4 regions of the Kitasatospora herbaricolor genome follow, and region 3 is predicted to be linked to each of the others. Evidence: riboswitches for the same ligand, from Rfam matches in the RefSeq annotation. Region 3 holds a riboswitch; each other region holds the start of a gene.
The links. A riboswitch is a leader RNA that binds a small molecule or an ion and turns the genes downstream of it on or off. The one in region 3 is predicted to bind cyclic di-AMP.
Positions count from the first base shown of each region.

Region 1: another riboswitch for cyclic di-AMP. It lies ahead of J2S46_RS24380 (LysM peptidoglycan-binding domain-containing protein); the one in region 3 lies ahead of J2S46_RS09095 (transglycosylase family protein).
Region 2: another riboswitch for cyclic di-AMP. It lies ahead of J2S46_RS22570 (M23 family metallopeptidase); the one in region 3 lies ahead of J2S46_RS09095 (transglycosylase family protein).
Region 4: another riboswitch for cyclic di-AMP. It lies ahead of J2S46_RS08325 (M23 family metallopeptidase); the one in region 3 lies ahead of J2S46_RS09095 (transglycosylase family protein).

Region 1 covers NZ_JAUSVA010000002.1:5,483,952-5,491,316, reverse strand. The annotation lists gene J2S46_RS24390 (FtsB family cell division protein) at 1-464, opposite strand, end outside; gene eno (phosphopyruvate hydratase) at 607-1,893, opposite strand; gene J2S46_RS24380 (LysM peptidoglycan-binding domain-containing protein) at 2,139-3,083, opposite strand; cyclic di-AMP (ydaO/yuaA leader) riboswitch at 3,083-3,255, opposite strand; gene J2S46_RS24375 (cytochrome P450 family protein) at 3,485-4,738, opposite strand; gene J2S46_RS24370 (SDR family NAD(P)-dependent oxidoreductase) at 4,886-5,329, shown strand; gene J2S46_RS24365 (nucleoside triphosphate pyrophosphohydrolase) at 5,429-6,439, opposite strand; gene J2S46_RS24360 (SurA N-terminal domain-containing protein) at 6,573-7,196, opposite strand.
Region 2 covers NZ_JAUSVA010000002.1:5,072,929-5,080,293, forward strand. The annotation lists gene J2S46_RS22550 (SpoIIE family protein phosphatase) at 1-221, opposite strand, end outside; gene J2S46_RS22555 (TetR/AcrR family transcriptional regulator) at 525-1,094, opposite strand; gene J2S46_RS22560 (alpha/beta fold hydrolase) at 1,183-2,037, opposite strand; gene J2S46_RS22565 (YiaA/YiaB family inner membrane protein) at 2,230-2,520, opposite strand; cyclic di-AMP (ydaO/yuaA leader) riboswitch at 2,753-2,915, shown strand; gene J2S46_RS22570 (M23 family metallopeptidase) at 2,928-3,785, shown strand; gene J2S46_RS22575 (hypothetical protein) at 3,877-4,893, opposite strand; gene J2S46_RS22580 (GNAT family N-acetyltransferase) at 4,928-5,494, shown strand; gene J2S46_RS22585 (sensor domain-containing protein) at 5,629-6,351, shown strand; gene J2S46_RS22590 (hypothetical protein) at 6,482-7,219, shown strand; gene J2S46_RS22595 (tyrosine-protein phosphatase) at 7,231-7,365, shown strand, end outside.
Region 3 covers NZ_JAUSVA010000002.1:2,005,863-2,013,227, forward strand. The annotation lists gene J2S46_RS09075 (Sco1979 family transcriptional regulator) at 1-307, opposite strand, end outside; gene J2S46_RS09080 (ATP-binding protein) at 726-1,271, shown strand; gene J2S46_RS09085 (DUF397 domain-containing protein) at 1,528-1,764, opposite strand; gene J2S46_RS09090 (sirohydrochlorin chelatase) at 2,280-3,173, shown strand; cyclic di-AMP (ydaO/yuaA leader) riboswitch at 4,360-4,518, shown strand; gene J2S46_RS09095 (transglycosylase family protein) at 4,522-5,784, shown strand; gene J2S46_RS09100 (hypothetical protein) at 6,084-6,284, shown strand; gene J2S46_RS09105 (LacI family DNA-binding transcriptional regulator) at 6,409-7,365, opposite strand, start outside.
Region 4 covers NZ_JAUSVA010000002.1:1,819,906-1,827,270, reverse strand. The annotation lists gene purB (adenylosuccinate lyase) at 1-966, shown strand, start outside; gene J2S46_RS08330 (MFS transporter) at 983-2,515, opposite strand; cyclic di-AMP (ydaO/yuaA leader) riboswitch at 2,846-2,996, shown strand; gene J2S46_RS08325 (M23 family metallopeptidase) at 3,000-4,064, shown strand; gene J2S46_RS08320 (MDR family MFS transporter) at 4,206-6,251, opposite strand; gene J2S46_RS08315 (RidA family protein) at 6,434-6,859, opposite strand; gene J2S46_RS08310 (IclR family transcriptional regulator) at 6,989-7,365, opposite strand, start outside.

The DNA.
Region 1 (7,365 bases), 3.5 Mb from region 3:
CTAGCGGGGGCAGGGGCGGGGGCGGCGGCCGGGGCCGCGGGCGGGGCCAGGGCGGCCGTGTCGGCGGCGTCCACGGAGTCCCAGACGCTCGCGTACCAGGGCTTGGCGGCTTTCGCCGGGCCGGCTGCGCCGGCCGAGGAGGAGGACTTGGTGGCGCCGGCGGCCGGGTCCACGGAGATGAACGGGGTCTCCCCCGGCATCGCGTAGTGCAGCCGGGCCCGGGCCTGCGCCTTGACGAACTCCGGGTCCTGCCAGCGGGCCTTCTCCCGGCGGAGCTGCTCGACCTGCTGCCGGGCGTGCTCGGCCCGGGCGCGCTGGGCGGAGATCTCCGAGCGCTGGGAGATGAACTGGCGGGTGGGGTAGGCGAGGATCGCCACCAGGGAGCAGAGCACCAGGACGAGCACGGTCGCCCGGCTCGTGAATCGCGGGCGCGCCGCGAAGCCCGGAATCTTCCAGCCTGCCATCTCCCGTTACCCCTCCTGGTCGCGCCGGTGCCCCGGCCCCCACCCTACGGGGTGAGAGCCGGGGCACCGGTGCAGCGGCTGTGTGTCCGCCCCCGTGCTCCGGGGGCGTCTCCCGCCGAGGGCGTCGGCCCTCGTGGCGGGATCAGGCCTCGTACTTGTAGCGCGGGAAGGCGCCCCGGCCGGCGTACTCGGCGGCGTCGTCGAGGATCTCCTCGATGCGCAGCAGCTGGTTGTACTTGGCGACGCGCTCGGAGCGGGCCGGGGCGCCGGTCTTGATCTGGCCGCAGTTGGTGGCGACGGCGAGGTCGGCGATGGTGACGTCCTCGGTCTCGCCGGAGCGGTGCGACATCATGCAGCGGTAGCCGTTGCGCTGGGCCAGCTCGACGGCGTCCAGGGTCTCGGTGAGCGAGCCGATCTGGTTGACCTTCACCAGCAGCGCGTTGGCGGTGCCGGTCTCGATGCCCTTGGCGAGGCGGACCGGGTTGGTGACGAACAGGTCGTCGCCGACCAGCTGGACCTTGTCGCCGAGCTTGACGGTCATGGCCTTCCAGCCGTCCCAGTCCTGCTCGTCCAGCGGGTCCTCGATGGAGACCAGCGGGTACGAGGCGACCAGGTCGGCGTAGTAGTCGATGAGCTCGGCCGAGGTGAGGCCCTTGCCCTCGAACTGGTAGGCGCCGTCCTTGAAGAACTCGGAGGCGGCGACGTCCAGCGCCAGCGCGACGTCCTTGCCGGGCACGTAGCCGGCCTTCTTGATGGCCTCGACGATGAGGTCGAGCGCCTCGCGGTTGCTGTCCAGGTTCGGGGCGAAGCCGCCCTCGTCGCCCAGACCGGTGGAGAGGCCGCGCTCCTTCAGCACGCCCTTGAGCGTGTGGTAGACCTCGACGCCCCAGCGGACGGCCTCGGAGAAGGACTCCGCGCCGATCGGAGCGATCATGAACTCCTGGATGTCGACGTTGGAGTCCGCGTGCGAGCCGCCGTTGAGGATGTTCATCATCGGGACGGGCAGGACGTGCGCGTTGGGACCGCCGAGGTAGCGGAACAGCGGCAGGTCCGAGGCCTCGGAGGCGGCGTGCGCCACGGCGAGCGAGACGCCGAGGATGGCGTTGGCGCCGAGCGAGGACTTGTCCGGGGTGGCGTCCAGGTCGAGCATGGCCTGGTCGATCAGGCGCTGCTCGGTGGCGTCGTAGCCGACGAGCTCCGGGCCGATCTGCTCGATGACGGCCAGGACGGCCTTCTCCACGCCCTTGCCGAAGTAGCGGTTCTTGTCGCCGTCGCGCAGTTCGAGCGCCTCGAAGGCACCGGTGGAGGCGCCGGACGGGACAGCGGCACGGCCGGTGCTGCCGTCGTCGAGGCCGACCTCGACCTCGACCGTGGGGTTGCCACGCGAGTCGAGAATCTCACGGGCTACGACGACATCAATGGACGGCACGAGGCATCTCCTAGCGGAAGCAGGTATCCGCGGACCGTTGTGGAGTCCGGCGGACGATTGCGGAGTCGTTACGACCAGAGCCTAACCGCACGGGCTCTCCCGGCCACGTCGACCTCGGTCCCGTCTCAGCGTGTGGCCCGGCTACCCGCCGGTAGTTCACCTGGATGCCCCACGGGATGCACCCGGAGCGGGGCGAAAGGGGGCGAAGGGGGCCGTACCGGACGGCACGGCCCCGCGCGCCGTGCTCAGCCGAGGTTCAGGACCTGGCCCGGCAGGATGAGGTCCGGGTCGCCGCCCACCACGGTGCGGTTGCCGTCGTACAGCGCGCCCCAGCCGCCGGCCACGCCCTGGCTGCCGGCGATCCCGCCGAGGGTGTCGCCGGGCTGGACGGTGTAGGCCCGGCCGGTCGTCGCGGCGGCGGGGGTGACCGGCGCGGCGGGAGCGGCCTCGGCCGCGGGGGCGGCCGCGGCGGCGGTACGGGCCTGCGGCGTGTCGTCGTCGGCGTGGCGGTCGTAGACGTCCTGGTGGCTCGTCCAGTGCCAGCCGCCGTCCACCTGGTACCAGAAGACCTTGTTGGCCGCGTCCCAGCCGGTGCGGCCGGAGAAGTCCGGGTCCTGGGCCTCGCCGCGGCCGGACGGGGAGCCCTGGCCGTCCGTCGAGACCTTCGCCCGGGTGGCCCGGGCCGGCTTCGACTGCGCCGGCTTGGCGGGCTTGGCGGCGGGAGCGGGCTGCACGCTCCGGGTGCCGGCGTCCTGCGAGGCGCTCTGCGTGGTGGCGTCGGCGGTGTCGACCTGGGCGGAGGCGCCGCCCTTCGTCAGGCCGGCCTTGACCGAGCAGACCGGCCAGGCACCCGGGCCCTGCGAGGAGAGGACCTTCTCCGCGACGGCGATCTGCTGGCCCTTGCTGGCCTTGTGCGCCTGCGGGGCGTACTGGCCGCCGCCGTAGGCCTTCCAGGTGCTCTGGCTGAACTGGAGTCCGCCGTAGTACCCGTTGCCGGTGTTGATGCTCCAGTTCCCGCCGCTCTCGCACTGGGCGACCTTGTCCCAGACGGACACGGGGGCCGCGTGGGCGCCGGTGGCGGCGAGGAGCGGCATCGCGAGTCCGACCCCGGCGACGCCCGCCACGGCGATCGCCTTCTCGGCCTGGGTACGACGACGGTGACGACCGTTACCAACGAACAGCATGGACATGTCCCTCTCCGCACGCCTGCGAGGTGAGCTGTCGGGTTCGGACCGGGAGGTGGCCCGGCCGCCTCGGGCGGAATCCTTCTTCCACCTGATGCGGCTTCACCCCAAGCCGTGGGGAACGGCAGAAAATCCTGGGTCCCCCGCCCCTGCCCAAGGGTCTGGTCGGTTTCCCGGACGCGCGGCGGGCAGGACTCGGCGTTCCGCGCACGGGTGTTCGCAGCTGCGAACACCAGGGAGAGTAGACAGATCCTCACATCAATCACAAGCTCATATCGCATACATCACACGGAAATTACGACAGTCGGCGGATCGTTCACAAACCACGCCCATTTGTCCGTATTGATGCGTGTTCTGAGCGTCCGTGAGCGATCCTGTCCGACACGCCGTCAGCGTTTCCCGGCCGGTCAGAGCGCCTTCGCCGGAGTGAATTCGACCGGGAGTTCACGAAGCCCACGCATGATCAGCCCACCACGCCAGCGAAGTTCCTCCGGTTCCGCCGCAAGCCGCAGATCAGGCAGCCGGGTGAGCAGCGTGGCCAGCGCGGCCTGGCCTTCCAGCCGGGCCAGCGGTGCGCCGATGCAGTAGTGGATCCCGTGGCCGAAACCGAGATGCGGATTGTCCTTCCGGGCGATGTCGAGGGTGTTCTCGTCCGCGAAACGCGCCGGATCGCGGTCCGCCGCCGCCAGCACCACCAGCACCGGGTCGCCGACCGGGATGTCCACCCCGCCGATCGTCAGCGGGTGGGTCGCGAACCGCCAGGTGGCCAGCTCCACCGGACCGTCGTAGCGCAGCAGTTCCTCCACCGCCGTGGCCAGCAGCCCGGTCTCCCCCGCCGCCACCGAGTCCTGCAGCAGGGCCCGCTGCCCGGGGTGGCGCAGCAGGGCGTACAGGCCGTTGCCGATCAGGTTGACCGTGGTCTCGAAGCCCGCGAACAGCAGGATGAAGGCCATCGCGGCGGCCTCGTTCTCGGTGAGGTGCTCACCGTGGTCACTGGCCCGGATCAGCCCGGAGATCAGGTCGTCGCCCAGGTCGGCCCGCTTGCGGTGGATCAGCTCCAGCAGGTAGGAGCGCATCCGCTTCACCGCGCGGGCCACCCCGCCGCGCGGACCGCCGCCGTGCCGGATCATCATGCCCGCCCAGTCGCGGAAGTCGTCCTGGTCCTGCGGCGGGACGCCGAGCAGGTCGCAGATCGCGTAGATGGGGAGCGGGAAGGCGAACTCGTGGATCAGGTCGGCCGAGCCGCGCCCGGCGAAGGAGTCGATCAGCCGGTCGGTCAGCTGCTGCACCCGCGGCTCGAACTCCGCCACCCGGCGCGGCGTGAACGCCTTCGACACCAGCCGCCGCAGCCTGGTGTGGTCCGGCGGGTCGATGTTCAGCAGGTGCGTCATCAGGTCGGCGCTGCGCTCGCCCGGGATCCCCACCCGCCCGGTGCGGTGCGCCTGCTCGCTGTGGTGCGCCGGGTTCTTCGAGAGCCGGCCGTCGGCCAGCGCCTGCCGGGCGTCCGCGTACCGGGTGACCAGCCAGGCGTCCACCCCGCTCGGCAGCGTGGTGCGGTGCACCGGGGAGTGCTCGCGCAGCCACGCGTACGCGGGGTAGGGGTCGGCGGCGAACTCCCACGTGAAGAGGGGAGGCTGGGCGGGGTTCGGCTGATCCGGCATGTCCTGACCGTATCCGGTGGCCGGCAGGCGTGAGCCTGGTCACCTGATGGGTAATCCCTGTTGCGGAGGGTCGTGACGTGCCTAGGATCCTCCGACATGTCTTTGGTGGGCGCCGGTGCGGTGTCGCCCACAGGGAGGAGCGCACCCATGCGGGTAGCCGGGGCAGTGGTGGTCATCGCGGTACTGGACGGCGGTTCGGGCGCCGACCTGGCCCGCCGGTTCACGGCCGCCGGCGCCGCCGGGGTGCTCATCGCCGACCAGCACCCCAACCGGGCCGAGGACCTCGCCGCCGAACTCGACCGCCCGGGCTGCCCGGTGGTCGGGGTGTGCGGCGACATCCACCGCCCCAGCGACGTGGCCGCCCTGGTCGACACCGCGGAGAAGCACCTCGGCCCGATCGACCTGTTCTGCGTGGCCGGGCCCGACGGCGAGCGGATCGTCTCGCTGGCCGAGCTGCCCGACCACCTCGACCGGCTCGCCGAACTGCTCGCCCTCGTCGGCGAGGCGATCAGCGAGGTCATCCCGCCGCAGCGCCGGGCCGCGGACGACCAGGCGCTCACCGGCACCGCCGCGGGCACCGAGCGCGGCTGAGGCCGGCCCCGCCCCATCCCGACCGGCCGCACCGCGTGCGGCCGGCTACCCGCGCCCGTGCCGCCGCGCGCCGGGGCCGCCGGTGTCAGTCCGCCCGGTTCAGTCCGTCAGGCCCTCCGCCGCCCGGACCTCCCGGCGGTAGCCGCGGGCACTCGCCCGGAGCGCCGCGTCCACGTCCACGCCGGCGTCGTGCGCCCGCTGCGCCACCGCGAGCAGCAGCCGGCCCGCCGACTCCGCGGTCAGCTCCGCCGGCAGCTCGTACGGGGCGTCCGGCACGGCGGTGAAGCCCGCACGCCGCACCCGGGAGACCAGCTTCGCCGCGTACGCCAGCGCCGGCAGGCCGGCCGGCACGCCGTCCAGGACGGACTCGCGCTGCTTCTCGGCCGCCTTCAGCTGCTCCCAGTTCGCCTCGACCGCGGCCGTCCCCTCCGCCTCGACGTCGCCGAAGACGTGCGGGTGGCGGTACATCAGCTTCTCGACGATGTCGCCCGCCACGTCGTCGATCGAGAACGGGTCCTCGGGGTGCTCCTCGGCGATCCGGGAGTGGAAGAACACCTGCAGCAGGACGTCCCCCAGCTCCTCGCGGAGCGTCTCGCGGTCACCCTCCTCGATCGCCTCGACCAGCTCGAAGGCCTCCTCCACCAGATACTTCACCAGGGAGGCGTGGGTCTGCTCGGCGTCCCACGGGCAGCCGCCGGGCGACCGCAGCCGGTCCATCACCGAGGCCAGGTCGAGCAGCCGCGCGCCGGGCAGGTCGTACGACCCGGGCAGCAGCTCGATCTCGGGCACCGCCCCGGCCTCCTCGACCGCGAGGCGGGCGAGGGCGTCCGTCAGGCCCGGGTCGCCGTCCGGGCTGCCCAGCCAGACGGTGACCCGCTCGGACCCGGCGGACAGCCGGCGGGCCAGCGCCGGGGCGGTGCCGCGCTCGACGATCTCCACCTGGACCCCCGCCTGCCGGACGGCCGCCAGCTGCGGGTGCTCCGGGTCCGCCGCCAGCACCAGGTCCGCGCCGCGCAGGGCCTCCCAGGCCGGCCAGGACATCAGACCGGGGGCGACCCGGTGGGTGGTGGTGAGCAGGATCAGCTTCGGGGCTGCCGTAGACGTGGTCACCCTCCGAACCTACCGGTCCGCGGGCGGGCCCCGGGCACCGCCGCCGAGCGGTGGACGGCGGGCGCCCCGGGCCCGGCGGGCGGCGGCCTCGGCGGGTCGGCGGGTCAAGGGTCGGCGGGTCGGCGGGTCGGGCTCAGCGGTCGGGCCGGTCCGGTGCGAGGACGACCCGCTGCGCGTCCCAGCTGCCGTACCGGGGATTGACCCGGACGTGCAGGGCGGCCGCCGCCTCGGCCAGTGCCCGCCGGACCTCGGTGTCCCCGGCCTCCGTCCCGGCGTCCTGCCCCCGGGCCGCCGCCAGCCGGCGGATGCCCACCTGCTGCAGGTAGTACCGGTCGACCTCGACCGCGGGGACGCCCCGGGCGGCCAGCAGCTGTTCGAGCCGAGCCGAGCCGCCCGCCCAGACCTCGTCCGCGGCGCGGGCCGCAGCCGCCTCGCCGGCGCCGACGCTCAGCCCGCGGTCGGCCAGCGCCCGGGACACCAGGGCGTCCAGCACCAGCTGGGTGACCGCCCGGCGCGCCAGCCCCTCCGCCCCCGCGTCGGCGTCCCCCGGCGAGGCCGCGGTGACCGTGCGCAGCTCGGCCACCCGCTCCTGCACCGCCGTGAGGCTTATCCGCTCGCCGTCCAGCACCGCCGCGGCGCCCGCCTGCACGGGCCCGCCGCAGGAGCAGAGCAGCAGCGCGCCGAGGCCGGCCGCGAGCACGGGCAGCGCCCGGGCGGCGGGGGCGAGCGCGCGACGGACGGTGGCCAGGCGGTTCATGGCGGGAGCCTCCCCAGAGGGTGCGGCGGGGTGCGGACGGGCCCGGACCGGCGGTGCTGACCGACCGTGCGGGCGGAGCGGGCGGAGCGCGTACGGTCGGCGCGGCTTCGGCGCGCGGGCCTCCGGGCGGGAGCGCTCGGCGCGCACGGCGGCCGCTCGCGCACCTGGG
Region 2 (7,365 bases), 3.1 Mb from region 3:
GTCAGCCGGAGCATTCCGGCGGAGTCGAGCAGGTAGATCGCGTTGCCCTCGCCGGTGATCCAGGCGGGGCCCTCGGCCAGGATGGTGCCGAGCAGTTCCGCGGCGCCGGAGCAGTTCAGCAATAACCGCACGCAGCGCATCGGGCTGCGGGCGACGGGGCCGGTGAGCGGGCTGCGGCTCTCGTCCTCGGAGGGGGGGAGCCACGGGGAGGTCAGGTCCATCGGGCTACCCGGCCTTTCCGTTCCGCAGGGGGGTGACGCCGTTAGGGCGAACGTAATTTCTTCATCCTATTTGCTGAACTCGCGAAAGGGGGTCCAAGACGCCGGACCATGACCAGCGGCCACCGGCACCGGCGGCCGGCACGGCTGCCTTCCCCGGGGGCCGACGGCCGGCACCGACCGCCTGTGTGATCGGTCCGGTGACAGAGTCCGTTTGCTTCCGTTCGGGTGCCTGATGGCGCCGTCGGCGCGGCGAACGGGGCCCGGGGGGTGGCGGTCGGCTCCCGGGGGCGTCCGCGCGGGTGGTCAGGCGGCCGGCCAGGCCCGCAGCCCGCTGGTGAGGACCCCGATCAGCCGGTCCTGGGTGACGGCCAGGTCCTCGGAGCGCTGGAAGGAGCCGGCGATCGACAGCGAGGCGAAGCCGTGCGCGACCGAGCGCACGGTACGGGCCGCGTGGATCACCTCGGGGCCCTGCAGCCCGTAGTCGCGCAGCACGGCGACCAGCACCTCGACCAGCTCGGCGGCGGCCCTGGTCAGCTCGTCGTCGGGCTGCGGGGCCTGCGGCAGGGCGTTGTAGCGGTTGGGGTGCTCGACGGCGTACGCGTGGTAGCCGCGCAGCACCGCCTCCACCGCGTCGTCCCCGCCGCGGCCGACCGCCGACTTGGCCAGCCGGGTGGCCAGTTCCTCGGTCACCCGGACGGCGATCAGCCGGCGCAGCTCGGTCAGGCCGCCGGGGACGTGCTTGTACAGGGACGGCGTGGCGACCCCGGCCCGGGCGGCGACGGCGGCCAGGGTGAGGGCTTCCGGGCCCTGGTCGTCGATCAGGCCGAGCGCGTGGGCGACGACGGCGTCCGGGGTCAGTCCGGCGCGTGGCATGGGGGCCTCCAGTGGGGTGGTGCGGCACCGGGGGTGCGGTGCGGTGGGGGGAAGGCGGCCCGCGCGCGGTGGCCGGGCGCGGGGCGGCTCAGCCCTGGGTGTCGGCGGTGCTGGGCCGGGACTCGGTGAGCGAGGCCAGGAAGGGCACCAGTGCGTCGGCGGTGGCCTGCGGGAACTCCGCCATCGGGTAGTGGCCGGCGCCCTCGATCATCACCTTGCGGGCGTTCAGCGCGGCGGCCTGGCGGTCGGCGACCACCTCGGGCTTGGGGAAGTCGGGGTCCTTGCTGCCCATCACGACCAGCGCGGGGCAGGTCACCGCGGCCGACCAGCCGACCGGCGCGGAGTCGCCGCGGACGTAGCCGCGGGTGGCGGTCTTCCGCCCCGGGGTGCGCAGCGAGGCGACCAGCTCGGCGCGGTACTCGGCGAAGTCGGCCGGCTTGGCGGTGGGGAAGGCCAGCTTCTGGTACATGCCCCAGAAGGCGGGGAACTGGATCACGGCCGTGCCGAGCACCTTGACCAGGCCGCGCTGGAAGGCGGTCGGCGGCAGGTTCTCGACGAAGGCGTCCAGCAGGGCGATCCCGGCGACCCGGTCGGGGGCGTCCCCGGCGACCTTGACCACGCTGGCGCCGGTGTAGGAGCTGCCGACCAGGACGGCGCGCTCGATCCCGAGGTGGTCCAGCAGGGCCAGGGCGTCCTGGGCGATGGCGGCGGGGGTGTAGTCGTCCCACTCGATCGAGGACTCGCCGAAGCCGCGGATGTCCATGGTGATCACCCGGTGGCCGGCCCCGGCCAGCAGCGGGTGCAGGTGGCGGTAGGCGGAGCGGGAGTCGAGCATGCCGGGGATCAGGAGGACCGGTGCGCCGCTGCCGTGCTCGGTGTCGTCGAAGGCGATCCGCCCGCCGGGGACGTCGAGGTAACGGGTCGCGAGAGGAGTGGTGGACATCGCGGGCCTCCTTGGCCTGTGGGCCGTGCCGTCGGCGAGATGCCGATAGCCATAAAGCTAAGGCTAATAGCCTTAGCTGTCAAGGAGGCTTCCGGTGTCCGTCCCGCCCGGCCCGCGGCCGGCCGCCGCCGGCCGCGCCGGGCCCGTCCCGCCGCCGGGGTGCGGCGCTCCCCGCGCCGGTCCGGCCGGGCGTCAGATGCCCTCCACCTTGAAGGGGTCGTGCTCGGCCAGCAGCTTCTCCAGTCGGGCCTGGTCGACCCGGGTGACGATCTCGGTGCTCTCCTGGCGGTCGCGGATCACCTTGGCCAGGGTGAACGAGGAGGTCACCGTGTACAGCAGGCCGATGCCCAGGAAGGCCCTGGTCCATGCGCCTACCGGCAGGTAGGCGATGCCGACGGCCAGGGCGCCGCCGGAGATCGCGAAGGACAGCACGGCCTGGACGTAGTACGCCGCCGTGGTACGTGACTGCATCGAGGTGCTCATGCGGCCAGGATGGCCAAGCGTCATGTCGCGCACATGAGTACGGGTACTCAGATTCAGGTGCGGTTTGTTGACGCCTGTTCACGATCCGTAGTGCCGCCGGACGGTAACCATGCCAAATCGCCCATTCCGCCCCATGAAAATGTTGACTCTCCCGCCTGGACGGCTTGGAATCAGGGGCTCCTAGGATTAACGTTTGATAACGCAGCGCGGTCGGAAACGCCGTGACCACGGCACCGTGCGCTCGCCTAATCCCGCACGGCCTGCTCCCCGGAGCAGGTCAGGGAGCCGGGGAACCACCGTTCCTTGGGGTGAATCGGCCAGGCCCAGGCCCGGCCGTAGGAGACCTTCCTGCTCCGAACCCGTCAGCTAACCCGGTAGGCGCGAAGGAAGGAAAGGAGCGCGCCTCCGTGGCGTCGTCGCACTCTCCGGCACACCCGTCCGGTTCCACCGGCACCCAGCTGCTCGACCACCCCTGGCCGCCCGCCTACGGCGGCGCGTACGGCGAGGGCCCGGACGAGACCGCGCCGCCGCAGCCGGCCGACAGCAACCGGCACCGGATGCCCCGTCAGACCCGCGGGACCGGCCCCCTGCTCGGCGTCACCGCCGTGGCCGCCACCCTCGGCGCCACCGGATTCGCCTCCGCGACCCCCGCGGCCGCGCCCGCCGTGGTCTCGCCGGACGAGACCACCGTGCTCTCCGCCGACCCCGGCCTGGCCCTTGCCGCCCGCATCCAGCAGCAGGCCGACAGCCAGCGCACCGCCGCCGAGGAGGGCGCCCGCCTGCAGGCCGCCAAGGAGGCCGAGGTCAAGCGCGCCGCCCAGCAGGAGGAGGCCCGCAAGGCCGCCGAGGCCGCCGAGAAGGCCAAGCTCGCCGCGATCCAGCTGCCGGTGCGCGACTACTTCCTCTCCGCCCACTACGGGCAGAGCGCCTCGTACTGGTCGCACCTGCACACCGGCCTCGACTTTGCCGCCTCCACCGGCACCCCGGTGTACTCGGTCGGCTCCGGAACCATCACCTCGGCCGGCTGGTCCGGCTCGTACGGCTACCGGATCATCCAGACCCTGCCCGACGGCACCGAGATCTGGTACTGCCACCTCTCCTCGATCATCAAGGCCTCCGGCAAGGTCGTGCCCGGCCAGCAGATCGGCAAGGTCGGCGCCACCGGCAACGTGACGGGCCCGCACCTGCACCTGGAGGTCCGCCCGGACGGCGGCGCCCCCGTCGACCCGGAGAGCTGGCTGGAGCAGCGCGGCCTCACCCCCTGACGGGCAGCGACGCCGGCCTCGCCCCCTGCCGGGCGGCGCCGAGCCCTGACGGACCGTCCCGGTCCCGGCCGACGCCGGGACCGGCGGGCCGTCACTGCCCCGGGCGGTCCGCCTCCGGCTCCTCGGCCGGCCCCTCGCCGGCCCACTGCTCCTCGCCGGTCCACTCCTCCCCCGCGGCCCACTGGTCCTCCGCGGCCCACTGGTCCTGGCCGTCCGCGCCGTCCTCGCCCGCGGGATCCTGCGGCAGCTGCGCCAGGTAGGCCTCGATCTCCTCCGGTCCCGGCTCCGGCGCCAGATCGGGGTACTCCTCCACCAGCAGCCGGGGCAGCCCCGGCACCGTCCACTCGCCGAACAGCCGCATCGCCTCCACGGCCGCCGCCGCCTCGAAGGACTCGAAGTCCCCGGCGAGCTCCCGCGGCATCGGCCGGCCCAGCGCGTTCAGCTCGGCCAGGTTCCGGTAGCTGCGCTCCATCAGCCCGTTCTCCAGCAGCATCCGGGCGCCGTCGGTGGCCATCCCGACCGACATCAGCCGGGTGGGGCCCCAGCCGCCGTCGCCGTCCACCCGGTCCAGCGCGCCGGCGTCCTCCAGCCCCTCGTACGCCGCGAGCCGCTCCTCCGGCGCCAGCTCGCGGAACGCGTCCAGCCAGGCCCGGACCGCCGCCGGGTCGTCCGGCGGCACGCCGTCCGCGCGCAGCAGCAGGGTGTACAGCCGGGGCCAGGTCACCAGGTCCGCGCGGCGCAGCAGGCCGGCCGCCACCTCGCCCTGCCACTCGGCCTCGGCCAGCAGCCGCTCCTGGCGCTTGGCGTTCAGGCGCTTCGCCGCCCGCTGATGGTCGGTCAGCAGCCGCATCGCCGCGCCGTACGCCAGCGGGTCCTCGCCGGGCGCCGGCTGCACGTACAGGTAGAGCCGCTCGTACAGCAGGTGCTCGACGGCGGCCGAGGTCAGCTCGGGCCAGCCGTCGCGGATCCGGCCGCCGCCGAGTTCGAGCAGCGTCAGCACCGCCCGCAGCGGGCCCTCGGCCACCGGCTCGCGGTCCTGGGCCCGCGCCCAGGCGGTCAGCTCGGCGGTCCGGGTACGAGGGGCGAGCCGCAGGTCATCGTCGTTCATGTGACGTACGGTAGCCGCTGTACCGTTGGCGGACATGGTCCCCGTACTGCTCACCGGCCCGCGTCTGGTCATCCGCGAGTTCCACCACACCCCCGGCGACATCGACGCGTTGCACGCCGTCTTCGGCGATCCCGAGACGGCCCGATACCTCCCCTTCGAACCACGCGACCGGGAGACCTGCGCCGACCAGATCGAGCTCTACCTCGAAGAGGCCGAGAAGGATCCGCGCAGCACCTACCGGCTGGCCGTGACCCGCCTGGAGGACGGCGAGGACGCCGTGCCGATCGGCAACGCCGTGCTCGGGGTGGAGCCCCAGCGGGCCGGCTTCGTCGGCTACGCGCTGCGCCGCGACACCTGGGGCCTGGGCTACGCCAGTGAGATCACCCGGCTGCTCTGCGGCCTGGGCTTCGGCACGCTCGGGCTGCACCGGCTCTACGCCCGGGTCGATCCCGCCAACACCGCCTCCTCCCGGGTGCTGACCAAGGCCGGGTTCCAGCTGGAGGGCCGGATCCGGCACGACCTCTACCTGCGCGGGACCTGGCACGACGCCCTGCAGTACTCGCTGCTGGAGGACGAGTGGGCCGACCGGGGCGGCGTGTAGGGGGGTGACCCGTGCAGGGGGTTAACCCCACCCCGGACCGGGCGGTGGGCCGGATACCGCCGCCGGGCCGTCCGCGGGACCGTTGAGGTGTCAGCAGGAAGCGCACCAGGACACCACGAGGGACCGAGGCGGCCATGATCAGCAGCAGCGCACAGGGCGGCGAGTACGACGGTTACCGGGCCCACCGCCCGGCCCGGGGCGGCGGGGACCGCCCGGCCCCCGGGTTCTGGCGGGCGCCGTTCAGCCGCTCGTACCTCGGCGAGGTCGGGTTCACCCTCGCCGGGCTGCCGATCGCCGTCGCCGGGTTCGCCGTCGCCGTCACGCTGTTCTCGCTCGGACTCGGCACCCTGGTCACCGTGGTCGGGCTGCCGGTGCTGGTGGCGCTGCTCGGTTCGGCCCGGGGCTTCGGCGCCCTGGAGCGCGCCCGCGCCCGGGGCCTGCTCGCCCTGGACGTCGCCGACCCGGCGCCGGTCCGCCCGGCCCGGCCGGGTTTCTGGGCCGGCGTCACCGGCCGCCTCGGCGACGCGGCCGGCTGGAAGGCCGTGCTGTACCTGGTCCTGATGTTCCCCTGGGCGATCGTCAGCTTCACGCTGTCGCTGACCTTCCTGGTCACCGGGTGGGTGGTCGCCGCCTACCCGCTCTACCACTGGGTCTTCGCCCGCTGGACGCCGTGGCCCGGCTACCAGCTCTTCGACTTCACCAAGGACGGCCGCCACTACCAGTACTTCGTCGAGTCGCCCGCGCAGATCGCCGGGATGTCCGCGGTCGGCCTCGTGCTGGTCTTCCTCACCCCGCTGCTGGTCCGCGCCGTCACCAACGTCAACCGGCTGGCGATCCGCGGCCTGCTGGGCGGCTGAGCCTGCGTCCGGAGCGGCTGAGCCGGCCTCCGGGGCGGCGGTCCCGCCGTCCGGGGCGGCCCGGCGGGCGGACCACGCCGCCGGGCCGCCCCGGATGCGGGCCGTCCCGGCGCGTGGTCCGATGATCGTCATGGCCGCCCCTGCCGCCCCCGACATCCTGCTCACCTCGCGTCCCCTGGACGAGTACTGCGGGCTCTTCGGCCTCACCCGGGCCGCCCTCGCCGCCGTCGCAGGCCCCGTCCTGGACTGCCCCGGCGGGGCCGCCGGGCTCACCGCCGAGGCCCGCGCGCTCGGCTGCCACGTCATCGCCGCCGACCCGGCGTACGCCGCGCCGCTGCCCGCCGTCACCGCCCGCGCGCTGGCCGGCCGGGAGGCCATGGCCGGCGCGATGCGGGCCGCCCCGCACCTCTACCCGGCGCCCCGGGATCTCCCGCCCGACCGCTACCTGCGCAGCTGGGACCGCGCCCGCCGGCTGTTCGCCGCCGACACCGCGGCCCACCCCGAGGACTACGTCGCCGCCGCGCTGCCCCGGCTCCCGTTCGCCGACCACACCTTCGCGCTCACCCTCAGCTGCTACCTGCTGCTCGCCTACCCCGGCCGGTTCGCCCCCCGCCACCAGCTGGCCGGGCTGCTGGAACTCGCCCGGGTCACCGCCCCCGGCGGCGAGGCCCGGATCTACCCCCTGCACGACGGCGACGGCCGGCGCTGCCCGCACCTGGACGACCTGCGCCGGGAGCTCGGGCGGCACCGGGTCGGCAGCGAGATCCGTGTCTTCCCCCGCCCCGGCGACGGCCGCACCCGCCGGATCCTGGTGCTGACCCACGCCCGCTCCCGGAACCACCGGTCCGCCGGGGTGGCCAGCCGTTAGCGTGTCTGCCCATGGACCTCACCGACCCGCCCGTGACCGCCGGCCCCGCGGCCGTGCCCGGCGCCCACCGCCTGCTCGACATACCCGGCGTCCGCAACGCCCGCGACGTGGGCGGGTTCCGCACCACCGACGGCGCGCGGGTGCGC
Region 3 (7,365 bases):
ACCAGCCGGGCAGCACGTCGTTGTAGCTGTGCCACCAGCCGGACTTGTTGGCCTCGCGGACCAGGCCGAGCAGGGCCTCGCGCTCGGCGCCGTCGTTGACCCCGTACAGGCTGAGGAGGTCGGCGACGTCACGCTCCTTGAAGCTGACCCGGCCGAGCTCCATGCGGCTGATCTTGGATTCGGACGCGCGGATGGCGTACCCGGCGTCCTCGCGGGTGATGCCTCGGCCTTCGCGGAGCCGGCGGAGCTGGGAGCCGAGGAGGATCCGGCGAACCATCGAGCCGCCGCCCGGCTGAACTGTGGTCATGCGGTCCAAACCTCCACCTTGGGCAAACAGCGCACAGTCTGCCATCAGTTGAGCGCTCTCGGTGCCGGTACTGACGGATGTATCTATCAGTTCTGCACCTCGGGCACCAGGATGCACGTGCATTCGGCGCATGCATATGCCAATGATGCGACTGCACGTGAATCGACTCTTGCATCTGCAGTGAGCGCAGAGGACCATGGTGCACGTGCACCTGCACATCCCTGGCATTCCCGCGGGCACCGCGTCGACCCCACGCGCCACTCCGCACACCAGCCCGGCAGCGCTGCGGCGCGACCGGGCACTTGTGTGCGCGCAAGGGCCGTACGAGGTGGCAACCCAACGGCCGAGCGAGTCGGAGGTGACCGGCATGACCCCGGCGGGTCCAGCCGTGTCGGCCCCCTTATGGGAGGAGCTCTTCATGAGCACCGGTACGGCCTTGGCGGTCGACCCCCACGTGGTCACCTGTACGCTCGCTCCCCGCTACGAAGCCGTCAGAACCGCGCGCGACTTCGCCAGAACGACGCTCAACCGCTGGGGACTCGGTGACCTCTTCGACGACGTCGCACTGGTTGCCTCCGAGCTGGTGACCAATGCACTGCGGCACGCCGTCGGCGCCAGACCCGATCCGGGTCACCTGGCCGCCGACCTGGCCGCGATCCCGACCCAGGGCGGACCGCAGCAGTCCATGGACGGACGGCTGCCGATCCGGATAAGCCTGGTGCACCGCGCACCACAGGTGGTCTGCGCGGTCAGCGACCCCAGCAGTACCGGGCCGGTCGCCCGGGAGGCCGACTTCGTCGCGGAGTCAGGCCGGGGCCTGCACCTGGTGGACTCCTTCAGCCGCTCCTGGGGCTGGCACCCGCTGGCCGGCGCGGGCAAGGTGGTCTGGGCGCTCTTCGAGGCCGAGGATCCGGCCGCCGCTCGGGCCCAGGACGCCATCGGGCGGCACCGGCGCTCGGCCTGACGCCGCGGCGGGCCGGCAAGGCAACTCCCCGGCGGGCACCTCCGTACGGTCACGCCACGACCGGAACGGCGCCGAGGCGGCCGGGCCACGGGGCGGCGCGCTCCACGGGAGCCTCAGCCGGCGCACGGCGGGCCCGGGACGGCCACCACAGCCGTCTCCCCCGGGCACGGATCCCGGGACACCCGCCTACGACAACGGCCGTCGTGGTGTCAGCACCCACGACGGCCCCCTGGAACACTGCGACGGTGAACCGGCGTCAGAGCGCCAGGTGGTCGAACTCCCCGTCCTTCGCGCCGAGCAGCAGCGCCGCTATCTCGGCCCGCGTGTAGATCAGTGCCGGACCGTCCGGGAAGCGGGAGTTGCGCATCGCGACATCGCCCCCCGGCAGTGCGGCGAACTCGACGCAGTTGCCCTGGGAATTGCTGTGCAGGCTCTTCTGCCAGACCACTCCCTCAAGGTCCGCAGCCGCCATGCCGTTGTACGTGTGGTGCATAGAAATCTCCCGAAGAGACCGGAGTAGTCGTCCAGTTCGGCGCGCGGCACGTCGGGCCGCGATCCACTGGCCCGGCCCCCTGCCGGCCCGGCACACGCCTCACTTGACGTGATGATAGCCGCAGTGCACGTGCATCAGCACGGGACATTGCAGGTGCACGAGGAAGCACCGACCGTGATGCAACCGGCCGGGGAACCGCCGGACCGACGGTATGTAACCGGACAAACTTGACCGAACCACAAACCTCGCGATAACCGCCCGTAGGCAATTCCCCGCGCAATGTTGATCTTCCACTGCCGGGAGTCGCACTCCCGTGACCCACAGTCAGTCGGCCCGGCCGGTGTGATACATGTCACCCGCCGGCCCGGATGCCGCCCGCGGGCCCGGGAGATCCGGGTGACAAGACCACCATCCCGACAGGTTTGGGGCCCTATGCCCGAAATGACGGCATGGCCGCCGGTCGACATCGGCAGCCGACTGCGACTCTGCCGGGCCGATGTCCTACGATCTCCGCCATGAGCACCGCAGCCATCCCGGGCGCGCCACTGCCCGTCCGCACTCCAGGCTCCCGTGCGCGGGGGCGCCATCGTCGACCCGAGCGCCCCGAGATCCCGGCCGGTTCGCCGGCCCTCGTGCTCGCCGTGCCCGCCACCGCGGGCCCCGAGTCCCGGCCCGTCGTCGACGAACTCCTGTCGATCGTCCGCAGCGAGCAGTCCGGCGTCGAGACCGCCGCCGCGTACCTCGCCGACGACTCGGCCGAGGAGTCCGGCCCCACCGTGGCCGAGCTGATCGCCCAGGCCCTCGAAGCCGGCCTGCCGGCGCCCGTGGTGGTGCCGCTGCTGACCGGCCCGCACGACTTCCTCAGCGACCTGCACGCGCTGGCCGCCGGCAGCGGGGCCACCGTCACCGACGTGCTCGGCCCGCACCCGCTGCTGGCCGAGGCCGTCCACGTACGGCTGTCCGAGGCGGGGCTGGCCCGCGCCGACCGCGCCCGACTCTTCGCCATCGCCACCGCGGCCGACGGCGTGGTGCTCACCACCGTCGGCGGCGAGGACGCGGCGGCGGCCGCCGGCATCACCGGTGTGCTGCTCGCCGCCCGGCTCGCCGTGCCCGTCGTCTCCGCCGCGCTGGACGTGCCCGGCTCGGTGGCCGCGGCCGTCGAGCACCTGCGCGCCACCGGCTCGCAGCGGCCCGCGCTGGCACCCCTGGTGATCGGCCCGGAGGCCGACCCCGAGCTGCTCGCCACCGCCGCGGAGGAGACCGGCTGCCCCAGCGCGGCCCCGCTCGGCGCGTACCCGACGGTCGGCCAGCTCGTCGCCTCCACCTACCTCTCCGCCCTTGAGGTCGCCCTGGCCGCGCTGGAGCAGGCCCAGGAGCAGGAGCCGGAGCACGAGCAGGCCGCGGAGTGACCGCCACGCCGTGAGAACGACCCGCAGGGGCCCCGGATTCGTCCGGGGCCCCTGCGGCGTTCCCGGAGCTTCGGGGCGTCCGGCGCACGGTGCCGGGCGGGCGGTAACGAGAGGACGCCGGGGGCCGGGACGGGGACGAGGTCGAGGTCAGGGACGAGGTCGGGGAGGGCCCGACGGGGGCGACCGGGAGCGGCTCGCCGACGGACCGCCGGCGCGGCGGGGTGCCCCGCGACGTCCCGGCGCCGGCACCGGCGGAACGCCCCGGCGGCAGGTGGCCGCCCGGGGGGCGGCCGCTGATGCCGCTTCGGAAGCTGACTCCCCTTCGACCGTGTTCCGCGGTGCGGCAGCAAGGCCCGGCAGGCGCCCCGGCCGGTGACGGTGGCTCCGCCGCGAATCCGGCGGCTCGGCCGACCTCATGACAAGGGGACGGTTCCGAGTGCCCCGATGCACCGGGGAACGGTGACGGCACGTCCGGGGCAGGGCGACGGCCGCCGGAGGGCAGACCGCCCCGGTGCCATCCGCACGGACGCGGAAGACGGGTGACCCGACGCCTCCCGCTCGACGCCCTGCCCTCGCGTGCCGGCGCCGGGCCGGCGCAGGGCCGGCCGGGGTCAGGGCTGCCGTGACCTGGGCTCAGCTTGCGACAGGCGTGGGACTTTTAGGCGCTATGCACCTTTTACTGTCATTTGCCGCCAAATGACCAGGCGGCTCCCCGGCCCGCCGTCGCGGCCGCCGCACCCCTCCCCCTGAGCCAACACATCGGCACGTCGGGGGATACACACCGCCTTGAGGGCAAATGCCCGAATACGAAGAAATGTCGCTTTCCATCCCGGACCGTCGCCTTGTACCAGATTGCACCCCGGGGACTTCGGCGCCGGAGGCGGCTCTCCGCCCTCCGGTTGCGGGCTCCCGGCAGTCGTGGTTCCGTGCCCTCCGCACCTCCCGGAGAGGTCGCCGACCGGCCTGCTGAAGGACAGGCAGAACGCTCCGACAGCACGGGATTTACCCGAAACCGGGCATTTTCGATCATGCCGACCCCTGGGACGGAAGGGCTTCAAGGGTCATGTGATGAGCATCACAGATGTTTGCAGTTTGAACTTAACTCTGCTTAACGTGCTCCCCGTTCGTGGTCACACGGACCCAGTTCATCCGCAACGCCGAGGCCTGCCGTCGGATGCGCTGGCAGCGCGAATTCGCACCACGGCAGGCGCGGGGGACCCAGGTAAGTCGCCCCGGACCGGTCCACGACCGGTTCAGGGGCTAGGGGTGAAGCCGTGCTCAGCACGGCCGGGCAACTCCAGCCCGAATCCGACAGCTCACCTCGCAGGCGTGGGAGAGGAACATCTTCATGCTGCCCACCAACGGCACCCGTCTGTCCAGCCGCACCGCCCGCCGCGTGATCGCCGCCGTTGGCGTGGCAGGCGTCGGTCTCACCATCCCCTGCCTCACCTCCGGTGTCGCGAGCGCGGCCTCCGTCGCCACCTGGGACAAGGTCGCCCAGTGCGAGAGCAGCGGCAACTGGAGCATCAACACCGGCAACGGCTTCTACGGCGGCCTCCAGTTCACCAACAGCACCTGGGCCGAGTTCGGCGGCACCGCGTACGCCCCGCGCGCCGACCTCGCCACCAAGGACCAGCAGATCGCCACCGCCGAGAAGGTCCTCGCGGTGCAGGGCCCCGGCGCCTGGCCGGTCTGCTCGGTCCAGGCCGGCCTGACCAAGGGCGGCACCCCCGCCGCCGTGGACACCGCCGCCCCGGCCGCCGCCAAGCCCGCCGCGCCGGCCCCCGCCGCCCCGGCGAAGCCCGCCGCGCCGGCCGCGCAGGCCCCCGCCCAGAGCACCAGCCCCAAGGGTGACTCGGCCGGTTCCTGGAGCAGCGACAAGTCCTGGTCGCACCAGGGCCAGTGGTCCAAGGACGACCGCCGCACCTACACCGTGCTGGCCGGTGACTGGCTGTCCGCCATCGCCGACAAGAACCACGTCCAGGGTGGCTGGGAGCGTCTCTACGAGCTCAACAAGTCCGTCCTGACCGAGGGCCCCGACTCCATCTACCCGGGCCAGCACCTGGCCCTGGGCGGCGGCGACGCGAGCGCCACCAAGTCCTCGGACAGCTCGGAATCCGGCAAGAAGTTCGACTGGTTCAACCGGTCCGACTCGGCCACCGCCACCAAGACCACCTCGGCCAAGCCGGCCGCCGCCGAAGCCGCCGCCCCGGCCGCCGAGACCGCCGCCGCCCCGGCCCCCGCCGCCTCCGGCAGCATGGCCGCCGCGGTCTCCTTCGCGCAGTCGAAGGTCGGCCAGGCGTACATCTACGGCGGCACCGGCAACGGTGGCTGGGACTGCTCCGGCCTGACCCAGGCGGCCTTCCGCGCCGCCGGGATCTCCATCCCGCGCGTGGCCGCCGACCAGGCCGCCGCCAGCACCCACGTCTCGCTGGACAGCCTGCAGCCGGGCGACCTGCTGTTCTGGTCCAACAACGGCAGCGACTCGGGCGTCTACCACGTGGCGATCTACACCGGCAACGGCAGCTACGTCGAGGCCGCCAACCCGAGCGCCGGTGTCCGCACCGAGACCATCGCCAACTGGGCGCCGGACTTCGCCGGCCGGATCTGATCCGGATCCGTTTCGCCCTCATTGCACCGAACCGTCCGATCTGATCCGTCAAGGCCCCGTTCGAGCCGAGATGGACGAGTGTGACCGGACGGTGCGGGACGGCGGCTGACGCCGTCGCACCACCGCCGCCGCCCCGGGAGAGTCTGGTCGCTCCCCCGGGGCGGCGGCGTGCCCGGCGACGGGGTACGCGGAAACGGCGCAGGGGCGGCCGAGGGGCGGCACGGGGACCGTTCCCGGGTCATGGCCAAACCCCACGCCCAGCGGGCATGCTGGCCCTCCGTACCCGAGGAGGAGCCGCCATGGCCAGGATCACCGTCTCGCTCGAATCGGATCTCGCGATCGAGGTGATGTTGCTCGCCGGCACCAGCAGCCCGCAGGACGCGGTGGAGCTGATCGTCCGTGACTACCTGGCCCGCGGGCACCGGACCGAGGCCCGGACCGGGGACGCCGCCGACGGGCGCCGGGTCACCCCGGACCGGCCCACCGCCCAGGAGGGCTGAGCGGGTCCTGCGAGCGGCGGACAGCAGCAGGGCCCCGACACGTCCTGGACGGGACGTCTCGGGGCCCTGCTGTCGTTCGGGTCGGGCCGCGCCACCACCGGTCGTGGTCGACGGCCGGTCGTGCTCAGTCGCCGCGGTTGGGCCTGGCACCGGTCGAGCCGCGCATCACCAGCTCCGGCTGGAACATGAACTCGCCGCGCTGGGCGGCGTTCCCGCCGACCTCCTCCAGCAGCGCGTCGACGGCCGCGGTGGCCATCGCCTCGACCGGCTGGCGGATGGTGGTGAGCGGCGGCTCCGTGAAGGCGATCAGCGGCGAGTCGTCGAAGCCGACCACCGAGATGTCCTGCGGCACGGCCAGGCCGCGCTGGCGCACGGCCCGGATCGCGCCGAGCGCCATCATGTCGCTGCCGCAGACGATCGCGGTGCACCCCTTGTCGAGCAGCGCGCCGGCCGCCGCGTGGCCGCCCTCCACGCTGAACAGCGTGTGGTGGACCAGGCCCTCGGCCTCCTCGCGGGTCACCCCGAGCAGGTCCGTTATGGCCGCGGTGAAGCCCTCGATCTTGCGCAGCACCGGGACGAACCGGCGCTGGCCGACGGCCAGACCGATCCGCTCGTGGCCGAGCTCCACCAGGTGCTGGACGGCCATCCACATGGCGGCCCGGTCGTCCGGCGAGATGAACGGCGCGGCGATCTTCTCGCTGTAGCCGTTGATCAGCACGAACGGCACCTGCCGGCCGATGAGCTTGGCGTACCGGTCGTGGTCCGCCGTGGAGTCCGCGTGCAGGCCGGAGACGAAGACGATGCCGGCCACGCCGCGCTCGACCAGCATCTCCACCAGTTCGTCCTCGGTGGAGCCGCCCGGGGTCTGGGTGCAGAGCACCGGGGTGAACCCGTGGCGGCTGAGCACCTGCTCGATCACCTGGGCGAGCGCGGGGAAGATGGGATTGCTCAGCTCGGGGGTGATCAGCCCGATCAGCCCCGCACTGCGCTGGCGCAGCCGGGTGGGCCGCTCGTAGCCGAGCACGTCGAGCGCCGCCAGCACGGTCTGCCGCGTGGTGGCGGAGACGCCCGCCTTGCCGTT
Region 4 (7,365 bases), 190 kb from region 3:
ACCCTCGGCAAGCGGTTCGCCACCGTGGCCGACGAACTCCTGGTGGCGTTCAACCGCCTGGAGGAGCTGATCGCCCGGTACCCGCTGCGCGGGATCAAGGGCCCGGTCGGCACCGCCCAGGACATGCTGGACCTGCTGGGCGGGGGCAGCGAGGGCACCGCCAAGCTGGCCGAGCTGGAGCAGCGGGTGGCGGGCCACCTCGGCTTCGACCACGTGCTGACCAGCGTCGGCCAGGTCTACCCGCGCTCGCTGGACTTCGAGGTGCTCTCCGCCCTGGTGCAGCTGTCCGCCGCGCCGTCCAGCCTGGCCAAGACCATCCGCCTGATGGCCGGCCACGAGCTGGTCACCGAGGGCTTCAAGGAGGGCCAGGTCGGCTCCTCCGCGATGCCGCACAAGATGAACACCCGCTCCTGCGAGCGCGTCAACGGCCTGGCCGTCATCCTGCGCGGGTACGCCTCGATGACCGCCGAGCTCGGCGGCGACCAGTGGAACGAGGGCGACGTCTCCTGCTCGGTGGTGCGCCGGGTCGCGCTGCCGGACGCCTTCTTCGCCTTCGACGGCCTGCTGGAGACCTTCCTGACCGTCCTCGACGAGTTCGGCGCCTTCCCGGCCGTGATCGAGGCCGAGCTGGACCGCTACCTGCCGTTCCTCGCCACCACCAAGGTGCTGATGGGCGCGGTGCGCGCGGGCGTCGGCCGGGAGACCGGGCACGAGGTCATCAAGGAGCACGCCGTCGCGTCCGCGCTGGCGATGCGGGCCGGCGCCCGGGAGAACGAGCTGCTGGACCGGCTGGCCGCCGACGAGCGGATGCCGCTCGGCCGCGCCGAGCTGGACGCGCTGCTCGCCGACCGGATCTCCTTCACCGGTGCGGCCGGGGCGCAGGTCGCCGAGGTCGTCCGCCGGATCGAGGCGGTCGCGGCCGCCCACCCGGAGGCCGCCAAGTACGCGCCCGGTGACATTCTCTGACCTGTCGTCAGTTTTCTCAGGGCCCTGTCGCGTTCCCCGCGGCAGGGCCCCGAGGCGTTCCGGGGCGCTCGTGCCCCGGATCGATCGGCGGTCCGCAGGCGCCGCAGGACCAGGCCGCGTCCGGCTCGGCGACCGGGTGGTCCTCGGGGGCCAGCACGTTGCCGCGGACGGTGGCCAGCGCGAGCAGGCCGCCGGTGACCAGCAGTCCGGCGCAGATCAGCATCGAGGTCCGGAAGGCCGCGTCCACCGAGTCCGGCACCTGGTAGGCGTCGCCGCTCAGCCCGGACAGCGCGGGCAGCGCCGCGACCGCGAGCAGGCCGGCCGCCCGGGCCGCCGCGTTGTTGACGCCGCTGGCGATCCCGGCCCGGCGCACCTCCACCGCGGCCAGCACCGTCGCGGTGAGCGGCGCCACCAGCAGGACCATCCCGCAGCCCATCACGGTGGTGGCCGGCAGCACCTCCGTCCAGTAGGAGGCGTCCGGGCCGATCCGCAGCATCAGCAGCACGCCCGTCGCGCAGATCAGCGGCCCGAGGAACAGCGGCAGCCGGGGGCCGATCCGCTTGCCGAGCCGACCGGCCCGGGCGGACAGCGCCAGCATCAGCACTGTGATCGGCAGCAGGGCGAGCCCGGAGGTCAGCGGGGTGAAGCCGGAGACCGTCTGGAGCTGCACCACCAGCAGGAAGAACACGCCGCTGAAGGCCGCGTACACGCAGAGGGTGACCAGGTTCACCGCGGTGAACAGGCGTGAGGAGAACAGCTCCAGCGGCAGCATCGGGGACGCGGTGCGCCGTTCGACGGCGATGAACACCGCGCCGAGCAGCAGCCCGGCGGCGCCGGAGAGCCAGACCGCGGGGGAGAGCCCTTCGCCGGCGGCCGTCAGCGCGTAGGTCACCCCGCCGAGGGCGAGCGCGGCCAGCACCGCCCCCGCGATGTCGAAGCTGCCGGTGGCGCTCTCGTCCCGGCTCTCCGGTACGTGCCGCAGCGAGACGGCGAGCACCACGGCGGCCAACGGCACGTTCAGCAGGAAGATCCAGCGCCAGCCCGGGCCGTCCACCAGCCAGCCGCCCAGGAAGGGGCCGACCGCCGCGGCGACCCCGCCGAGGCCGGACCAGAGGCCGACCGCCGCCGAGCGGTCGTCGGGCCGGAAGGTCGCCTGCAGCATCGCCAGGGATCCGGGGGTGAGCAGCGCGCCGCCGATGCCCTGCAGGGCGCGGGCCGCGATCAGCACCCCGACGTTCGGGGCGGCCGCGCAGACGGCGGAGGCGACGGCGAACCAGCAGACGCCGATCAGGAAGACCCGGCGCCGGCCGTACCGGTCGCCGAGCGCCCCGCCGAGCAGGATCAGCCCGGCCAGGGTGAGCAGATAGGCGTTCAGAGTCCATTGCAGGGCGGCCAAGGAGGCGCCGAGGTCCTCGCCGATCCGCGGCAGGGCGACGTTGACGACGGTGCCGTCCAGCATGGCCATGCTGGAGCCGAGCACCGTGGCCAGCACCACCCAGCGCCCCTGCGGGGTGCCGATCCTGAGTGCGCCGGCGGCGTCGGTTTCCACGGCTCGATCCTGCGCCCGGGGGGCCTACGTGACAAGGGTCACCGGCGGCGCGTCCGGGTGGTGGCTGAGCGTGTGCGGTGGTGGACGCAGGGCCGAGAATGTCGGCGCAGGGGGGTCGGACGGTCGCTCAGCGCGATTGGATTGTGCACGTACTGCACAGTCGATCATTCGGAGAGTCACTGAATTCCCTGGGATTTTTGTGAATTTCCGGAGGTGAATGTGATCGACATTGATTAACCCGGGCCGATGGGCTTTGCTTCAGCGACCGCCCGGCCAATGTCCGGGTGGGCCCGCCGGGTGGAACGCCTAGTCCTGCCGCTGCCCGGGGGCTTCGAACGAACTCTGTACGGCAGGAGTGGGGGACCCACAGGTAAGTCGCCGTCCCGTCAGCCGGGACGGCTTGGGGTGAAGCCGCGCTTGCGGCCGGGCAACTCCAGCCCGAACCCGACAGCTCACCTCGCAGGCGTCGGAGAGGAAATACCCCATGCCCGCACAGGCAAAGCACCGTCGTAACCGTCTGCCCCGTCTCGCCCGGATCGGCATCGCCACCGGTGTGACCGGCGCGGTTCTCGCCCTTCCCCTGGTGACCGCCGTCAGCGCCTCGGCGCACGAGGTCCCGGCCGCCAAGTCGCAGTCCACCACCTGGACCGGTGCCACCAGCGCCGACGCCGTGGCCGTCAAGGCCGCCGCCGTCGAGACCGCCCCCGCCGCGGCCCCGGCCGCCGCGCCGGCCGCCGCCGTCGACGAGACCTACAAGGTGGTCGGCGGTGACACCCTGTCGAAGATCGCCGCGGCGAAGAACGTCGACGGCGGGTGGCACGCGCTGTACGAGACCAACCGCTCGGTCGTCGGCGCCAACCCGAACCTGATCTACCCGGGTCAGCAGCTCGTGGTCGGCAAGGCCGCCGCCCAGGCGCCCGCCGCCGCCCCGGCCCCGAAGACCTCCTCCGACTCCGCGCCGGCCAAGAAGGCCACCCCGGCCCCGAAGGTCACTCAGGCCCCGAAGGCCACTCAGGCGCCCAAGGTCGCCGAGGCCCCGAAGGCCACTCAGGCCCCGAAGCCGGTCGAGGCTCCCAAGCCCGCCGCCACCACCGCGCCGAAGCCGGCCGTCACCCCGGCCCCGGCCGCGGCCGCCAGCACCTCCGGCTACACCGCGCCGATCGCCGGCGCCCGCCTCGGCACCGCCTACGGCGTGGCCGGCTCCATGTGGTCCAGCGGCCACCACACCGGTGCCGACTTCGTCGCCGCCACCGGCACCCCGCTGAAGGCCGTCGCGGCCGGCACCGTCGTCAAGGCGGGCCCGGGCGGCGCCTACGGCAACGAGGTCGAGATCAAGCTGGCGGACGGCAAGTACGCCCAGTACGCCCACCTCTCCTCGATCGGCGTCAAGGTCGGCCAGACCGTGACCGTCGGCCAGCAGATCGGTCTCTCCGGCGCGACCGGCAACGTGACCGGCCCGCACCTGCACTTCGAGATCCGCACCGGCTCGGAGTACGGCTCGGACATCGACCCGATCGCCTACCTCCGTGCGCACGGCGTCAGCATCTGACACCGGGTACGAACCCTCGCGGCCTGATGCGCCGCGGTAGTTGAACACCGGCCGGGCCGGCAGCGAACGCTCATCGCTGCGGGCCCGGCCAGTTCGCGTTTCCTCGGGGGGGGGGGATTTCCGGCGGCACCTTTCCTCCGGTCAGGCCGGCACGCTCTCCCGGTGCACCTGGTCGTCCTCGTACAGTCTGGTCGCGATGGCCTCGACCGCGCGGTCGAGCCGGGCCCGGTCGGCGGGGTCGGTGACGTCCCAGTCGTCCAGGTGCCGGTCGATCCAGTGTCGCCAGGCCTCGGCGAGGCGCTCGACCTCGCGCTCGCCCCGGGGGGTGAGCGCCAGCACCCCGTGCTCGCTCTCGGCGAGGCCCGCGCGCAGGGTCCGCTCGGCCGCGGGCCGGACGACCTCCTCCGGCATGTGGTGCGCGGTCGCGATGGCCAGCAGGGTGGCTCCGCCCTGGAGCTTGGTGCGCCAGTAGATCTGACCGAGCATCCAGGCCTGGTCCGGGCCGACCGTGCTGCCCGAGTCGGCCAGCAGCCGGCGCCCGATCTCCGGCCGTCCCTTGGCCTTGCGCAGCAGGTTGGCGAGCGCCCGCTCCAGCTGCCGGTCGGCGTCCCCGCTGTCCGGTGCGCCGAAGGCCTCGCCCATGTCGGAGGCGCCGGCCCGGGCGCTGTCCCGCAGCGGCACCTCCTTCAGGAACCAGGCCACCACGAAGCCCACCAGGGCGACCGGCACCACCCACTGGAAGACGTAGTTGATGGTGTCGGCGTAGGCCTGGACGAACGGCTGGGCCACGTCGGCGGGCAGCTCCCGCAGCGCCTGCGGGCTCTGCACCGCGGCCGGCGGCACGCCGGGGGACTGCGCGAAGGCCTCCTCCAGGTTGGGGCCCAGCTGGTTGGTGAAGAGGGTGCCGAACACCGCCGTGCCGAAGGAGCTGCCGAGCGTCCGGAAGAAGGTGACGCCGGAGGTCGCGGTGCCCAGCTCGTGGTACGGGACGGTGTTCTGGACGGCGATGGTCAGCACCTGCATGGCCAGACCGATGCCGAGCCCCAGGACGAACATGTACAGGGACTCCAGCCAGACGCCGGTGTCCGGACCCATCGTCGACATCAGGTACAGGCCCAGCGCCATCACGGCGGTGCCGAGGATCGGGAAGATCCGGTAGCGGCCGGTGCGGCTCACCACCACGCCCGAGAGCACCGACATGCCGAGCAGGCCCACCACCATCGGCAGGGTGCGCACCCCCGAGCCGGTGGCCGAGACGCCGTCGACGAACTGCAGGTACGTCGGCAGGTAGGTCATCGCGCCGAGCATCGCGAACCCGACGATGAAGCTGAGCACCGAGCAGACCGTGAAGACCGAGTTGCGGAAGAGGTGCATCGGCAGCATCGGCTCCGGGGCCCGCAGTTCCACCAGGACGAAGGCCACCAGCAGCAGCACCGAGCCGGTGAACAGCCCGATGATCACGGGCGAGCTCCAGGCGTACTCGTTGCCGCCCCACTCCAGGCCGAGCACCAGGCCGCTGGCGCCGAGCGCGATCAGCACGATGCCGAGGTAGTCGATGACCGGGCGGACGGCGGCGCGGACCGAGGGGATCGTCCGGGCGGCCATCACGATCATCACCGCGGCGATCGGGATGTTGACGTAGAAGCACCAGCGCCAGGAGGCGTGGTCGGTGAACAGCCCGCCCAGGGTCGGGCCGACCACCGTGGTGACGCCGAAGACGGCACCCAGCGCGCCCTGGTACTTCCCGCGTTCGCGCAGCGGGATGACGTCCGCGATCAGCGCCATCGCGGTGACCATCAGCCCGCCGCCGCCCACGCCCTGCACCGCCCGGCCGATGATCAGCACCGCCATGCCGTTGGCCGCGCCGGAGACCACCGAGCCCGCGATGAAGATCACCGCGCTCACCTGGAAGACGATCTTGCGGCCGAACAGGTCGCCGAACTTGCCGACCAGCACCGTGGCGACGGTCTCGGCCAGCAGGTAGGCCGTCACCACCCAGGCCATGTGACCGCCGCCGCCGAGGTCCGCCACGATGGTGGGCAGCGCGGTGGAGACGATGGTCTGGTCGAGGGCGGCCATCAGCATGCCGAGCACGATGGTCAGGAAGACGACGTTCGTCTGGCGCCGGCTCAGCGAGGGTGGAGAGGGCGGCGCGGGCACGGCCTCGGTCACGGTGGTGTCGGACATGGCCGGGCCTCCTGGGCGGGGAGCAGGTCAACCCAGCTTTGGCGCGGTGCGGCGGGCCCGCCACCGGAGCGGGCGTCCGGGTGGCCGGCGGCGCCACCGGCCGGGACGGGCGGGGCGGCGGGCGCGGCGCGGCCCCGGACGGTCCTGCCGTCCGGGGCCCGGCCGCGGCGTCCCGCCGTCCGTCAGCCGATCACGGCCTGGGCGTCGATCTCCACCAGCATCGGCTCCTGCGGCAGCTCGCAGAAGATCGTCGTGCGGCAGGGCTTCACGCCGCCCGGCTTGATGTTCTCGTCGATGAACTCGGCGTACACCTCGTTCATCAGCGCGAAGTCGGAGCGCTTGGTGAGGTAGACGCGGAACATCACCACGTCCTCGACGGTCGCGCCGCCGGCCTCGACGATGGCCTTGACGTTCTCCAGCGTCCGCCGGGTCTGCGCCTTCACGTCGCCGGGGAAGAGGTACTCGGCGGTCGCCGGGTCCTGCGGGCCCTGGCCGGACACCTGGAGGATCGGGCCCTTGCGGACGCCCTGGGAGAACATCCAGGCCGGGGCGGGGGCGCCGTCGGTACGGATCTCGACCTTGTCGCTCATGGTGGGGTGCTCGCTCATCTTCGGGGGGTTCCTCGGTCGGTCGGGGCTGGTGCGGCGCCGGGTCGTGCGGGCGGCGCGGCGCGGACGGGTGTGGGTGGGGGGGCGGCCGGTTGGCCGGGTGAGGCTGGTCGGTCGGGTGAGGCCGGGTCAGGCGGTGCCCGGCGGCAGCCCGCAGTCGGCGGAGACCGCCCGGGCCGTGGCCAGCAGCTGGGGCAGCAGTTCCAGCACCCGCTCGTACGGGAGCACCACGTCGGGCACCGAGATCGAGGCGGCCGCCACCACCCGGCCGGTGGCGTCCCGGACCGGCGCCGCCACACAGTTGATGAAGGACTCGTGCTCGGCGTGGTCCTGCGCCCAGCCGCGGGCCGCGACGGTGTCCAGCTCGGCCAGCAGTGCCTCGGGCGTGGTCAGCGTGTTGGCGGTGTACGGGGTGAAGTCGATGCCCGCCACCACCCGGCGGCGCTCGGCCACCGGCAGGTCCGCGAGCAGCACCTTGGCGACCGCCGCGCAGTGCAGCGCCGCCC